One region of the Marinomonas epiphytica genome, then DNA from elsewhere that is predicted to be linked to it. Evidence: predicted binding sites of a transcription regulator. Region 1 holds the regulator's gene; the other holds the start of a gene.
The links. The regulator sigma-54, encoded in region 1, starts transcription at its own class of promoters, with help from an activator protein. The targets are predictions, from matches to a motif close to TGGCACNNNNNTTGCTNT.

Region 2: ACYVGZ_RS12885 (amino acid ABC transporter substrate-binding protein) is a predicted target of sigma-54. The motif match lies at 1,892-1,909, and genes of this name have one in related genera.

Annotation. Positions count from the first base shown of each region.
Region 1 covers NZ_BAAGVX010000002.1:190,962-200,774, forward strand. The annotation lists gene murA (UDP-N-acetylglucosamine 1-carboxyvinyltransferase) at 1-565, opposite strand, end outside; gene ACYVGZ_RS01410 (BolA family protein) at 587-823, opposite strand; gene ACYVGZ_RS01415 (MlaC/ttg2D family ABC transporter substrate-binding protein) at 1,006-1,611, opposite strand; gene mlaD (outer membrane lipid asymmetry maintenance protein MlaD) at 1,615-2,079, opposite strand; gene mlaE (lipid asymmetry maintenance ABC transporter permease subunit MlaE) at 2,081-2,863, opposite strand; gene ACYVGZ_RS01430 (ABC transporter ATP-binding protein) at 2,860-3,660, opposite strand; gene ACYVGZ_RS01435 (calcium/sodium antiporter) at 3,832-4,788, shown strand; gene lptC (LPS export ABC transporter periplasmic protein LptC) at 4,810-5,367, shown strand; gene lptA (lipopolysaccharide transport periplasmic protein LptA) at 5,351-5,860, shown strand; gene lptB (LPS export ABC transporter ATP-binding protein) at 5,861-6,586, shown strand; gene ACYVGZ_RS01455 (RNA polymerase factor sigma-54) at 6,658-8,145, shown strand; gene ACYVGZ_RS01460 (PTS sugar transporter subunit IIA) at 8,163-8,612, shown strand; gene ACYVGZ_RS01465 (HPr family phosphocarrier protein) at 8,623-8,892, shown strand; gene mgtE (magnesium transporter) at 8,898-9,813, shown strand, end outside.
Region 2 covers NZ_BAAGVX010000038.1:99,456-103,063, forward strand. The annotation lists gene recG (ATP-dependent DNA helicase RecG) at 1-312, shown strand, start outside; gene ACYVGZ_RS12875 (hypothetical protein) at 419-967, shown strand; gene lrp (leucine-responsive transcriptional regulator Lrp) at 975-1,451, opposite strand; gene ACYVGZ_RS12885 (amino acid ABC transporter substrate-binding protein) at 1,989-3,011, shown strand; gene ACYVGZ_RS12890 (amino acid ABC transporter permease) at 3,119-3,608, shown strand, end outside.

The sequences.
Region 1 (9,813 bases):
GTGCAGCATTTTCAAGAATGGTTTGCCCCTCAGCAAGGGCCGCTGCCATTAATAGGTTTTCTGTTCCTGTTACCGTGACCTTGTCGAAGAAAATGCGAGCGCCTTTAAGGCGCCCATCAACGCTGGCAATAATATCGCCACCTTCTACAAGAATATTGGCACCCATCGCTTCAAGGCCACGCAAGTGTAGGTCTACTGGGCGGCTACCAATGGCACAACCACCAGGCAGAGACACGATCGCCTTACCAAAATGACTTACCAACGGACCTAGCACCAAAATTGAGGCTCGCATGGTTTTTACCAATTCATAGGGTGCTTCAGAGTTGTTCAACGTGGAAACATCTAGTTGCACACTCATTTTTTCGTCTACAACAACGCCACACCCCATAGACCCTAATAGCTCCAACATAGTGGTGATGTCATGTAAATGAGGTAAATTCTGAATCGTGATCGGCTCTTTAGTTAACAAGGTTGCTGCCAAAATAGGTAATGCGGCATTCTTCGCACCTGATGCTCGAACCACCCCGTTAAGCTTTGCTCCACCCGTAATTAATAACTTATCCATATTCTGTTCTCTTATAATTTTTTATTGTGCGTCGTATTGAGCTGGGGTGTAGGTTTTCATGGTCACTGCGTGAATGGCCCCACTGGCAATTTGTTCCTGCAAATGGGAGTAAACAAGCTGTTGTCTTTTTACAGTAGAAAGACCTTCAAATACGGGTGAAATCACCACAACCTGAAAATTACAACCTTCACCTTGAGCAATAACTTCACTCTTCTCAATGGCAGCTTCTAATAAATTTTTTACTTCAATTGCGTTCACAGTCGCTCCGACATTCATTACATTTTCAATTACTGACATTCTACCTTACTCCCGCCAACTACTTAACACTTGATGTGTCAACAGAGCATAAAAATCCCCTCTAATCACAGCAATTTGCGCAAAAAAAATCCGAATAGCCAAAACCTTCGGATTTTTTTATGACTCAAGAGTGTAAATTGCGGTTACTTTGTTAAAGAGTCTCGCCACGCATCAATAGCATCGTCTATCTTATTTTTATTTTGTTGCATCATGGTGGCAAACTGCTTACGGAATGTCAGACCAAAATTAATGCCATTGATCACAACATTATCCAGTATCCAATTCGCACCACGCTCTTTCATTTCAAAGGTAATATTCAGTTTACCCGCCGCTTCAAGCTCCGCTTCAACGTCAACCTTAACACTTTTTCCTTTACGCTGAGGCCCCAACGGCAAAACCTTAATTTTATCCGCATCAAACTCTAAAATTGACTTACCATAAGTGTTAAGTAAAGCCCGCTTGGTTTCTTGAGAAAAACGGGTGCGCTGCTCTTTTGAAGCACGACGATAGTACTTTCCCATCACTCGGCGTGACAACACATCAAAATCAACCACGTCAGACAAAATGCCATCGACACGCTGATTAAGCAACACGGGATCTTTTGATAATATGTCTTTGTCCGCCACTATTTGCGTTCGGAAGGATTCGATCACATCAATTACGGCATCACGCGCCCCTTCTGGATTTGCCCAAACAGAGTGTATAGACAACACAGCCAATAACACCAAACCTTTTATAAACTTCAACATGTTTTATTCCTCTGAGTCTCCAGATTGAAATAAGAACTGACTAATCAGGTTTTCAAGTACCAATGACGATTGAGTGTCATAAATCTCACCACCATTTTCTAGCACTTCATCGTCGGCCCCTATCGTGATCCCTAAATACTTTTCACCTAACAAGCCACTGGTTAAAATGGCCACCGAACTGTCCGTTGGAATATTGTTAATATCTGAACGTATGTTCATTGTTACTAAGGCCATATAAAGCTCTTTATCAAAGGTGATGGACTCCACATCACCCACACCTACGCCAGCAATGGTGACTTTAGCCCGTTCCGACAAACCTGCTATGTCGTCAAAGCGCGCCACTACCTGATAAGTATCTTTTTTACTGGCAAAGGCTAAACCACTCACCTGCACTGCCAAATACACAAACGCCGCCATACCCAATACGATAAAACAGCCTACAAAAAGTTCCGTACGTTTATTTCTCATTTTAAAAATCCCCAAACATGGCTGCAGTTAATACAAAATCTAACGCTAGAATAGCCAACGAACCCAACACCACGGTGCGGGTAGTGGCTTTACCAATTCCTTCTGACGTGGGTATACACTCATACCCTTGATAAACGGCAATCCAAGTAACCACAATGGCAAAGCAAACGGCTTTAATCACCCCATTAATGATATCCGTATCAAAATACACCGACTGCTGCATGAGAGACCAAAAAGCACCATCATGAACACCTAGCCAGCCCACTGACACCATAAGGCCACCAATAATACCAACCGCGGTAAAAATGAGGCTCAGCAATGGCAAGCAAATCACGCCAGCGATAAACCTCGGCGCGACCACTCGACGCAAAGGGTCTACCCCCATCATTTCATAGCTAGACAATTGTTCTGTTGCTTTCATAAGACCAATTTCGGCAGTTAAAGAAGAACCAGCTCGCCCCGCAAACAATAAGGCGGTTACCACGGGACCCAACTCTCTTAACAGCGATAACGCTAACAGCTGCCCTACCGCATCTTCCGAGCCAAATTTAGCAAGAATACTGTAACCTTGCAGGGATAAAACCATGCCGATAAAAGCCCCCGACACCACCACTATAACCAGAGACAGCACACCGACAGAATATAACTGCTTAACCAATAAGTTCATCGCTTCTGCTGGCCTAACAGGAACACGAGCCACACTTTGAAATAAGAAAATCCCTGCTCGCCCCACGGAGCTAAGCCATAATAACGCCGCGCTACCTAGCCCGACCAAGCCACTCATAATGAACTCCTTGTGTTTTCATGGTTACCTTTTGTCTCTGGGTAGTGAAACGGCACAGGACCATCTGGCTGGCCTTGAAGAAACTGTTTCACCCTTGGGTCTTGTGACGCTCGAATATGTTCAGCACTCCCTTCTGCAATCACTCGCCCACCCGCTAGAATACAAACATGGTCTGCAATAGATAAAGATTCTTCAACATCGTGAGACACCAACACCGAAGTTATGTCTGTATCTGTATTGAGGTTACGGATTAACTCCACCAGCACACCTTTTGATATGGGATCTTGTCCTGTAAAAGGCTCATCATACATAACCAGCTCAGGATCCAATGCAATGGCACGAGCCAAAGCGACACGACGAGCCATTCCTCCGGACAACTCAGAGGGCAAAAGGTGGGCGGCGCCACGTAAGCCAACACTGTGCAGCTTGTTTTTCACCCTTTCTTGAATCGCTTCTTCCGACAGTTTTGTATGTTCTTGTAACGGAAAAGCAACATTTTCATAAACCGACATATCACTAAACAAAGCACCACTTTGAAACAACATGCCTAATTTTTTTCGCACTTCATAAAGAGAAGATCGAGACAAAGCATGTACATCTTGCCCGTCCACAAAGATATGCCCTTCATCAGGTGTCAGTTGTGCTGCGATCAACCGCAATAAGGTTGTCTTTCCCGTCCCACTCGGCCCCATCACCGCGGTCACCTTACCTTTGGGTATGGTTAAAGTGACATCTTCGTATATCACTCTGTCAGCTCGAGAGAACTTAAGATTTTGGACTTCTATATATGCATCCATTGGCGAAATACCCTAATCCGTAGAATAATGGGATAAATGTTATCACTCAGACCTTAAAAAGCCTATTGAACAGGAGACAAATCCCATTTTGTTTCAAAGATCAAGTCTTGAATTTACCCGCCAAACCTCATTAAATGTACGTCCCTTAAGTTTTTGAGATATATCGACATTATGCTGCTTTATTCCGCTGCTCTGTTAGCCGGTCTGGTATTACTGGTATTAAGCTCTGACAAGTTCATTGAGCATGCTGCTTTAGTTGCTGAAAAATTAAACGTTAGCCCTATGGTCATTGGCATTACGTTAGTGGCTTTAGGCACCTCTGCACCAGAAATGGTGGTATCTGCCATCGCAGCGTTTGACCAGGCACCAGAAATTGCCATTGGTAATGTCCTTGGTTCCAACATTGCCAATATTGGTCTGGTATTCGGCATCACTCTATTGCTCTCCTCCATTCCTATTGCAAAAGGCCTAGCCACTAAAGAAGTGCCTCTGGTATTAGCCATTACACTTTTATCTGGCCTATTACTATGGGATGGTCATTTGAGTGTTTTTGACGGATGCGCTCTACTTATTGCCTTCATTATTATTCTTCTTATTTTATTAAGAAACGCCAAAGACTTAGAAGAAGAACTCGCCGCTGAGCTCCCAGAAGACGATGGCGGTTCGGTTGGCAAATCGGTCTTGATTGCCGTCGTAGGATTGGCTGTACTGATTGGCAGCTCAAAACTCTTGGTGTGGGGAGCGACAGGGATCGCCACAGCGCTTGGCGTGAGCGAACTGGTGATCGGATTAACCATTGTCGCGATCGGCACTAGCCTACCAGAACTCGCCGCATCCGTTAGTAGTGTACGTAAAGGTCACCATGACATCGCCATTGGCAATGTTTTAGGGTCAAACATTTTTAACTTGGCTACGGTTTTACCTCTTCCTGCACTCATTGCTCCAGGAGTCACCGATAACCAAATAATGTCTCGTGACTTTCCTTGGGTGCTCGCTCTAACCCTTGTAATGGCTGCTGCTGTTTTTCTCTTTAATCGCGCTCAAAACAAACAAATTCCTAGATGGCTAGGCCTACCTTTGGTCGGGTCTTATGGCGTATATTTAATACTTATGGGAACAAGTAGCTAACGTGGATTCAAAATGCTTGGTATGAGTTTGAAAAAGTGGTTTTTATTTGGCGCTCTAGTAGGTGCAGCCGGCTTACTGTTTATAGTGGGTAAGGGACCTCAATCTAACCTTGTTACCACAGAGTCCCTAAGTAGCTCTCCTGATTATTTCATTACGCAAGTACGAGTAAAGGAATTCGATCCTTCAGGCAAACTCATTGAGACACTAGAGGCTGCAAAAACATTACATTATCTAGCGGCAAAAAAAACACTGCTTGAATTTCCTTTTGTAGAGCGCCATGCCGACACCAGTAGCTGGAGTGCCGAATCATTACAGGGCGTAATAGAAGATGGCAGCAAAGACATTTTATTAACTCAAGATGCAAAAGCGCTAAAACGCCAAGTCGGTGCCGCTGATATCACTTTATCTGCAGACACGGTACACTATCTTGATAAAGATCAATCGTTAAGCAGCTATGGAAATGCCAAGCTTTATTCCACTCAAGGCATTACCAGTGCAAGTAAGATCACAGCTTTTATCAATTCCGGTGAAGTAATCATGACCAAACCGGTAAGAGGACATTATGAACCAACTCGCTAAGTTAACTCTTTTTCTAGCTTCATGTTGCCTTACTTCCCTTGCTACTGCGCTGCCAAGCGACACGGAGCAACCGTTAGAAATTCAAGCAGACGAAGCTTCGTTCAACCAAACCACAGGCGAAGCGATTTATAAGGGTAACGTTCTCATTACCCAGGGCACCATTGAAATTGAGGCTGAGTATTTAAAAATCAGCACCAATCCGCAAACCCAAAAATTTAACAAGCTTAAAGCCAAAGGCTCGCCAGCCAAGTTCAGCCAACAAATCGATGAAGCAGGCAACATGGTTATTAGCCAAGGGGATAACATTGATTATTCAACGCTAGAGGCAAAACTTGAAATCTCAGGCAATGGCTACCTAAATCGGATCGACAATAAAGTATCTGCCGATTACATACTTTACATGGTAAACAGTGGCGCTTTCCAAGCAAACAAAACGGATACTGGTCGCGTTTCTATGACCCTGCAACCCCAAGCAGCACAAGATGAGAACTAAATGGCACTATTAGAAGCAAAGAACCTCGCTAAAAGCTATAAGAAGCGCCAAGTCGTTAAAGATGTCTCTTTGGCGGTTGAGTCTGGTCAAGCCGTTGGTCTACTCGGACCGAACGGCGCAGGTAAAACCACCTGCTTTTATATGATAGTCGGCATGGTCACAAATGATGCAGGCGGAATTTTCATTGACGGCCAAGATGTTACCCATAATGCGATGCATACACGCGCCCAAAAAGGCATTGGCTATCTACCACAAGAAGCGTCAATTTTTCGAAAAATGTCTGTCGAAGACAACATTCTGGCCATTTTAGAAACCCGCAAAGACCTAAACAAACAGCAGCAACAAGCCAAACTTGAATCCCTACTAGAAGAGTTTCATGTTACCCACATTCGAAAAAACCTAGGTATGGCTCTATCAGGTGGCGAACGACGTCGAGTAGAGATTGCTCGTGCCCTCGCCATGAACCCTAAATTTGTATTGCTGGATGAACCTTTCGCTGGGGTCGACCCCATTTCCGTTGGGGATATAAAGCTGATCATCAAACACCTTCAAGAAAGTGGCATTGGTGTATTAATTACCGACCATAACGTAAGGGAAACGTTAGATATTTGTGATAAGGCGTATATTGTCGGTAACGGCCATATTATCGCTTCTGGCGACGCCGAGACGGTTATTAATAATGAGCAGGTAAAAAAGGTGTATCTTGGCGACGATTTCCGTCTATAACCCTTATCATTATTAGATAAAGAGAGTAGTATGCATATCTTGTTCCAACTTAAATTACTAAGTGTTGCTCTATGAAGCAGTCGTTACAATTAAAAATCGGTCAACAACTGACGATGACCCCTCAACTGCAGCAAGCCATTCGCTTGTTACAGTTATCCACCTTAGATTTACAGCAAGAAATCCATGAGTTTCTTGAGTCTAACCCATTGTTAGAAATCGATGATGAACTGGCAAATACTCCTGCCGAAAACAACAGTATCGAAAGCAAAACCGAGAAAAAGACCGACGAGAGAAGCACTGAAGCTGAATCCAACCCTGAGGAAGCACGACTTGAATCCGAATGGACTGACAGCATTCCAGAAGAGCTTTCGATAGACAGTAACTGGGACGACACCTACCAAAATTCAGCCTCAGTAAGTGATGTGTCAAGCTTTGAAGGGGAAAGTGACTTTGAAAGTCGCAATGCCCCAGAAGAAAATATTCAAGACCATTTAATTTGGCAGCTTAACCTAACTCACATGTCTGACCGTGACATTGAAATTGCCTACGCCATCATCGAATGTGTTAAATCTGATGGTTATTTGAGCATTTCTACGGAAGAAATTTGCGAAGCTTTAAGTGCTGAACTTGAAGAACTCGAAATTGACGAAGTCATTGCCGTTCAACATCGACTACAACGCTTTGATCCGGTTGGTGTGTGTTCAATCGATTTACGTGACTGCTTACTCGTACAATTAGAAGCGTACCGAGATCACCCTTTATACAAGAGCACACACAATTTAATAGACAATCACTTAGGCCTATTAGGTAGCCGAGATTTTGCCCAATTAACTCGCAAAACAAAGCTCAAAGAAGCGGCTCTAAAAGAAGTTGTGACGTTAATTCAACAACTCAACCCGCGCCCAGGCTCTGCGGTAGACAACTTAAACACGGATTATGTGATTCCTGATGTCAGCGTAAAAAAGATAAAAGGTACTTGGCAAGTTGAGCTCAATAATGACGCCCTTCCTCCCGTAAAAATTAATGAAACTTATTCAGCCATGGCCAACACGGCAGCGAAAAGTGAAGATGCCACCTACATTAAAAACTCACTGCAAGAAGCGAAGTGGTTCATTAAAAGCTTACAAAGTCGTAACGAAACCTTATTGAAAGTCGCCAGCTGTATCGTGAACCGACAAATTGACTTCTTCGAACTTGGCGAAGAAGCAATGAAACCCATGGTTCTTCATGATGTCGCGGAAGAAGTAGGCATGCATGAATCCACGATATCGCGAGTTACGACACAAAAGTTTATGCATACACCCAAAGGTATCTTTGAGCTGAAATACTTTTTCTCAAGCCATGTTAACACGGCTTCTGGTGGCGAGTGCTCCTCAACGGCTATTCGTGCAATGATTAAAAAGCTCGTGGCTGAAGAACCCGCACAGAAACCCTTGAGTGACAATAAATTAGCAAACACCTTGGCCGACCAAGGCATTCAAGTTGCTCGCCGAACGGTAGCGAAATATCGTGAAGCGATGAACATCCCACCCTCAAACGAACGTAAACGACTGATTTAAACGGATACTATAAAACCATGCCATTGGATACCCTACTTAAAGCTGATTTGGTTTTTGCAAAAAAAGATATTGTAAGCAAGAAACGCGCTCTCGAAAATTTAGCTTGCATCGTTGCAGACCGTTTGCATTGTGAAGAAAGTGCGGTGTACGACGCCTTACTTAGCCGAGAAAAACTGGGCAGTACCGGTATTGGCTCTGGCTTAGCTATTCCCCATTGTCGGCTAGATACTGCGAATCGCTCTGCGATTGTGGTAATGTCATTACAAGAAGCGATTGACTTTGATTCTATTGATAGAAAACCCGTTGATCTTATTTTCGCTTTAATCGCACCGCCACATGAATGTAATCATCATTTGGCAACATTAGCGCAAATAGCAGAACTTGCTCAATCACCAGAGGCATTGGACAAATTACGAGGGGCTCAGGATGATGAAGCCCTCTATATGACCTTCAAATCTCTGTTATAAAGGAAGGCCTATGCAAAAAACATCCATAACTATTATCAACAAGCTGGGACTGCACGCTCGAGCTGCTGGCAAGCTCATTGAAACCACTACACGTTTTTCTTGCGACATTACCATTGAGAAGGACGGTCGTAATGTGGATGGCAAAAGCATCATGGCAATGATGATGCTAGCGGCTAGCAAAGGAACTCAGATCACCATTAAAACTAACGGTGATGATGAAACGGAAGCGCTCGCGGCCATTGTTGCCCTCATTGAAGACAAGTTCGGGGAAGACGAGTAACCCCTATGTCTGAACAAAGCACCCTACAACATCTGCAAACCGTTACCGACTCTCTTGAGTCCGGTAAAACCATGCAGATTCGTTACCTTCTTAATGGTGCTTTACCGGCTCAAGATGTTGCTCGCCTATTGGAATCGTCTCCTCCTAAGGAACGTAAGCTTCTCTGGGAGCTTATTGATTCACAAAATGAAGGTGAAGTACTTCAGTACCTGAATGAAGATATCAGTCTTACCTTCTTAAAAGAAATGGACACAGAGCGTGTTGTTGCTGTGTCTGAGAATTTTGAAAACGATGACTTAGCCGACTTACTTCAGTATCTACCCGAAACGGTTGTAAAAGAAGTTCTTGCGTCCATGAGCGCGCAAGACAGAACTCGCGTTGAAACACTGCTTAGCTACTCAGAAGACTCCGCAGGCGGTTTGATGAATACGGACACCATTACGGTGCGCCCCAACATCACCGTTGATATTGTCTTCCGTTATTTACGCCGCCATGAAGAGCTGCCTGATATGACAGACAGCATCTTGGTAGTAAGCCGCTCCGATCGCCTGCTAGGCTCGTTACCCATTACTAAGTTATTAGTTGCAGATGCCGATACCCGAGTTCGGGATATCATGGAAACCGAAATCACTCCTTTGCACGCCAACACGCCTGTTAGTGATGTAGCCCAGCTGTTCGAAAAAATGGATTTAGTGTCCGCCCCCGTAATAGACGAAGAGAGCCAAAAGCTCTTGGGCCGTATCACCATTGATGATGTGGTCGATGTTATTCGTGATGAAGCAGAACACTCCATGCTTAGCATGGCAGGCCTTGACGACGATGAAGATACTTTCTCGCCCATCATGAAAACCACTCGCCGCCGGGCGGTATGGCTAGGGATCAATTTAATTACTGCGTTCACTGCTTCCTATGTAATTGGCC
Region 2 (3,608 bases), on a different contig from region 1:
GCGAGCCATTGCGTGCTCTTGTATAACGCGCCACTCGGCCAGCAAGGTAAAACTCGACTAGCCACCATGAGAGACACCAGCGATGGTTTTAAAATCGCTGAGAAAGATTTAGAGCTACGCGGACCAGGTGAATTACTAGGTACTCGTCAAACTGGCTTGTGGGAGTTCAAAGTGGCTGACTTACAAAGAGATAAGAGCTTACTTGACGACGTTCAAAAGGCGGCCACCTACTTACACCAGTCTTACCCAGAGCATGTATCGCCGCTCCTCGCTCGCTGGCTTCCGCAACATAGCCAGTACCTGAATGTTTAAGAATTATTCACCAGATTGTCACAAATAGTTCATTTTTTTCTTGCGAAAACTGGGGTTCTCGTCAAATATTCATCGAGTTCTCAGTTTCATTTTTATGAGGAATAATATGAATACACGCATTGAAACGGTGCCACACCACTCAAAAATTTCAATGCAAGGATGCACTTATAGTATTGAAGAAAAAAACGTTTTCATCACGATTGATAAAATTCGCAGTACGCGTACCACAGGCAACCTAAGTGGCCATCTACGATTACAATTGTTCGCTTTATTCGAAAAAGCAGATAGTGAAGAGCTCTGCCATTGCTTGGTCGCAACAACAGAAATTGGTGAGTTACTTGGTCAGCAAAGTCTTGAGCATTGCCAATATGCGTTAAGTCTGTCTGAACAGCCCCCTGGCGCAGGTCGTTTTAGCCTGCAACTAAGTGAGTGGAATGGACAAGACTATATTGTTTGCGATGCCACTTACTTTGAAGCACCTTACGAAGAAAATTGCGTTGTGGAGCCTAGAAAGCCCATTAAAGACAAGACCAAAAGCGCTTCGATAAAAAAGAAGGCAAGTAATTTAGCCTTACACTATACAAAGCAGCAAGAATCCGAAAACAAGTTCCAACAATTCAATCGTTTTCTTCGTAGCTTACTAAGCCGCTCTTAGGCCTTAGCTACGGAATACTCACCACCGTCGTGTTTTTAACTTCTTCCATAGCTACATAAGTACGGGACTCTCTGACATGAGGTAAGGTCAGTAGGGTCTCGCCCAGTAAGCGGCGATACGCATCCATATTGGACACACGCGCTTTAAGCAAATATTCGAAATCACCCGCAATTAGGTGACACTCTAGAATTTCAGGCACTTCAGATACACTCGCTTTAAATTCTTGGAAACCTTCAGGTGAGGTTGTTTTAAGGCGAATCTCTACAAACACCAGCAAGCCAGCCTCTACTTTTTTAGGGTCAACTAGGGCGCAGTAACCTGTGATATAACCATTTCGTTCTAGTCTTCTGACACGTTCTAAGCAAGGGGTAGCACTTAACCCTACTCGGCTCGCCAACTCAACATTTGATAAACGTCCGTTCAGCTGTAGCTCGCGAAGAATTTTTTTGTCTAAGCGATCAAGTGGCTTGGTAGAGCTTTCCATTAGGCGCGGCCTCCTCATAAAACTGGCAGGTAAAGGTCGATTCTAGCATGCAAATTGCATTTCGTGGGTAACCCTTTTAAGTATAGTTTACGACAAATATGAGAACTTTCAGCACCAACGCCCTAAACAAGTGCGTAATTTACAAAATGTAATCAAAAAAACTAACGATTCGACAAAAAATCACTATAACAGTGCATTTAAAAAAATGCGCTTAGCTCTAACCCTTGCGGCATATGCTTTTTGTCAATATTTGGAATCTTTAAAAGCGACATAAGATTGCAATATTTTTGCTTTAAATGTGTAAAAAAACCGCACCAAGGCCATATTTTATGAAACTTTCTACTTGACTATGACACTAAAGAATAATTCTATTAGGTCATGCGGTGACTATTTAGAAGAATACACTGCATAACTACAATAAAAATAGAATAACAAAATGTTGGCAACGTTTTTGCTTATATAAAACACTAGAGTTTGCACTCTTTCTAACTAAAACAAGCAAGATAACAACATAACAATCGCCTGGGAGGCTTATAAATGAAATCTAACGTAGGTAAATTAGTTTCTACCGCAGCAGTTGCTGCAACGCTTAGTACTGCCGCTGCTGCCGCAACTCTTGATGATGTTAAAGCAAAAGGCTTCATCCAATGTGGTGTGAGTCAGGGTGTTCCAGGTTTCTCTAACGCCGATGATTCTGGTAACTGGACAGGCATCGACGTAGACGCATGTCGCGCAGCTGCAGCTGCTATTTTTGGCGATGCTCAGGCCGTTAAATTTACTCCTCTATCTGCTAAAGAGCGTTTCACTGCCCTACAATCTGGTGAAATCGACGTTCTTTCTCGTAACACTACTTGGACTTACACTCGTGACTCTTCTTTGGGCCTAGACTTTACAACCGTTAACTTCTACGACGGTCAAGGTTTCATGGTTCGTAAAGATCTAGGTGTAGAGTCTGCTCTTGACCTTGACGGTGCGACTGTTTGTACTGAGCAAGGTACAACGACTGAATTGAACATGGCTGACTTCTTCCGTAAACATCAATTGTCTTACGTTCCAGTTATCGTTCAGAAAGCTGACGAAGCTCTAGCTGCATACGCATCTGGTCGTTGTGATGTATTCACAACAGATAAGTCAGGTCTAGCTGCTCACCGTTCTAAACTATCCGATCCTTCTGCTCACGTAATTCTTTCTGAAACTATTTCTAAAGAGCCTCTAGGCCCTGTTGTTCGCCATGGCGACAACCAGTGGAAAGATATCGTAACTTGGGCAATGTTCGTACAGGTTAACGCTGAAGAAATGGGTATTTCTTCTGACAACGTTGCGAAAATCAAGAGCGAAACAACGGATCCAGGCATCAAACGTCTTCTAGGTGTTGAAGGTGACATGGGTGCTCAACTTGGTCTACCAGCTGACTGGGCTTACAACGTTATTTCTCTAGTAGGTAACTACGGTGAAGTATTTGAACGTAACGTTGGACCTTCTACTCCGGTTGGCCTACCACGCGGTATCAACAACTTATGGACTGAAGGCGGCGTAATGTACGCGCCACCAGTACGTTAATCTTTCCTAGCTATATACCTTTAGGGTACTTCTCGGTGGCACTTTGCCACCGAGACATCTCCCGCCTTTTCTACCACATCTGACGAGCATTTTTTGCCTGAATTAAGATGAGCGATAAAAATACTTCTAGCAATACAAGTCTATTGAATGATGCTGGCACTCGTGCCCTTATCTTTCAAATTATACTCTTGGCTGTTGTTGCATTTGTGGGTTACTACTTGTTCAGTAACCTTCAAGCGAACTTAGCCAACCGAGGCATTTCCACGGGTTTTTCTTTCTTTAATGAACCTGCTGGATTTCCCGTCCTTATTCACCTTATTGAATACACAGAAGCAGACACTTATGGACGAGCTTTTGTCGTTGCCCTAATAAACACCTTTGTTATTTCTCTCTTGGGCATTATTTTAGCCACTGTGATCGGCGTGATCATGGGTTTGGCTAGGCTATCAAAAAACTGGCTAGTAGCCCGTTTAGCCACTGTGTACATAGAAACCTTACGTAACGTTCCTCTGCTACTGCAAATGTTCTTTTGGTATTTTGCTGTACTAGCTGCGTTACCTGCACCACGAAATAGCTTTGAGTTAGGTGACTTTCTCC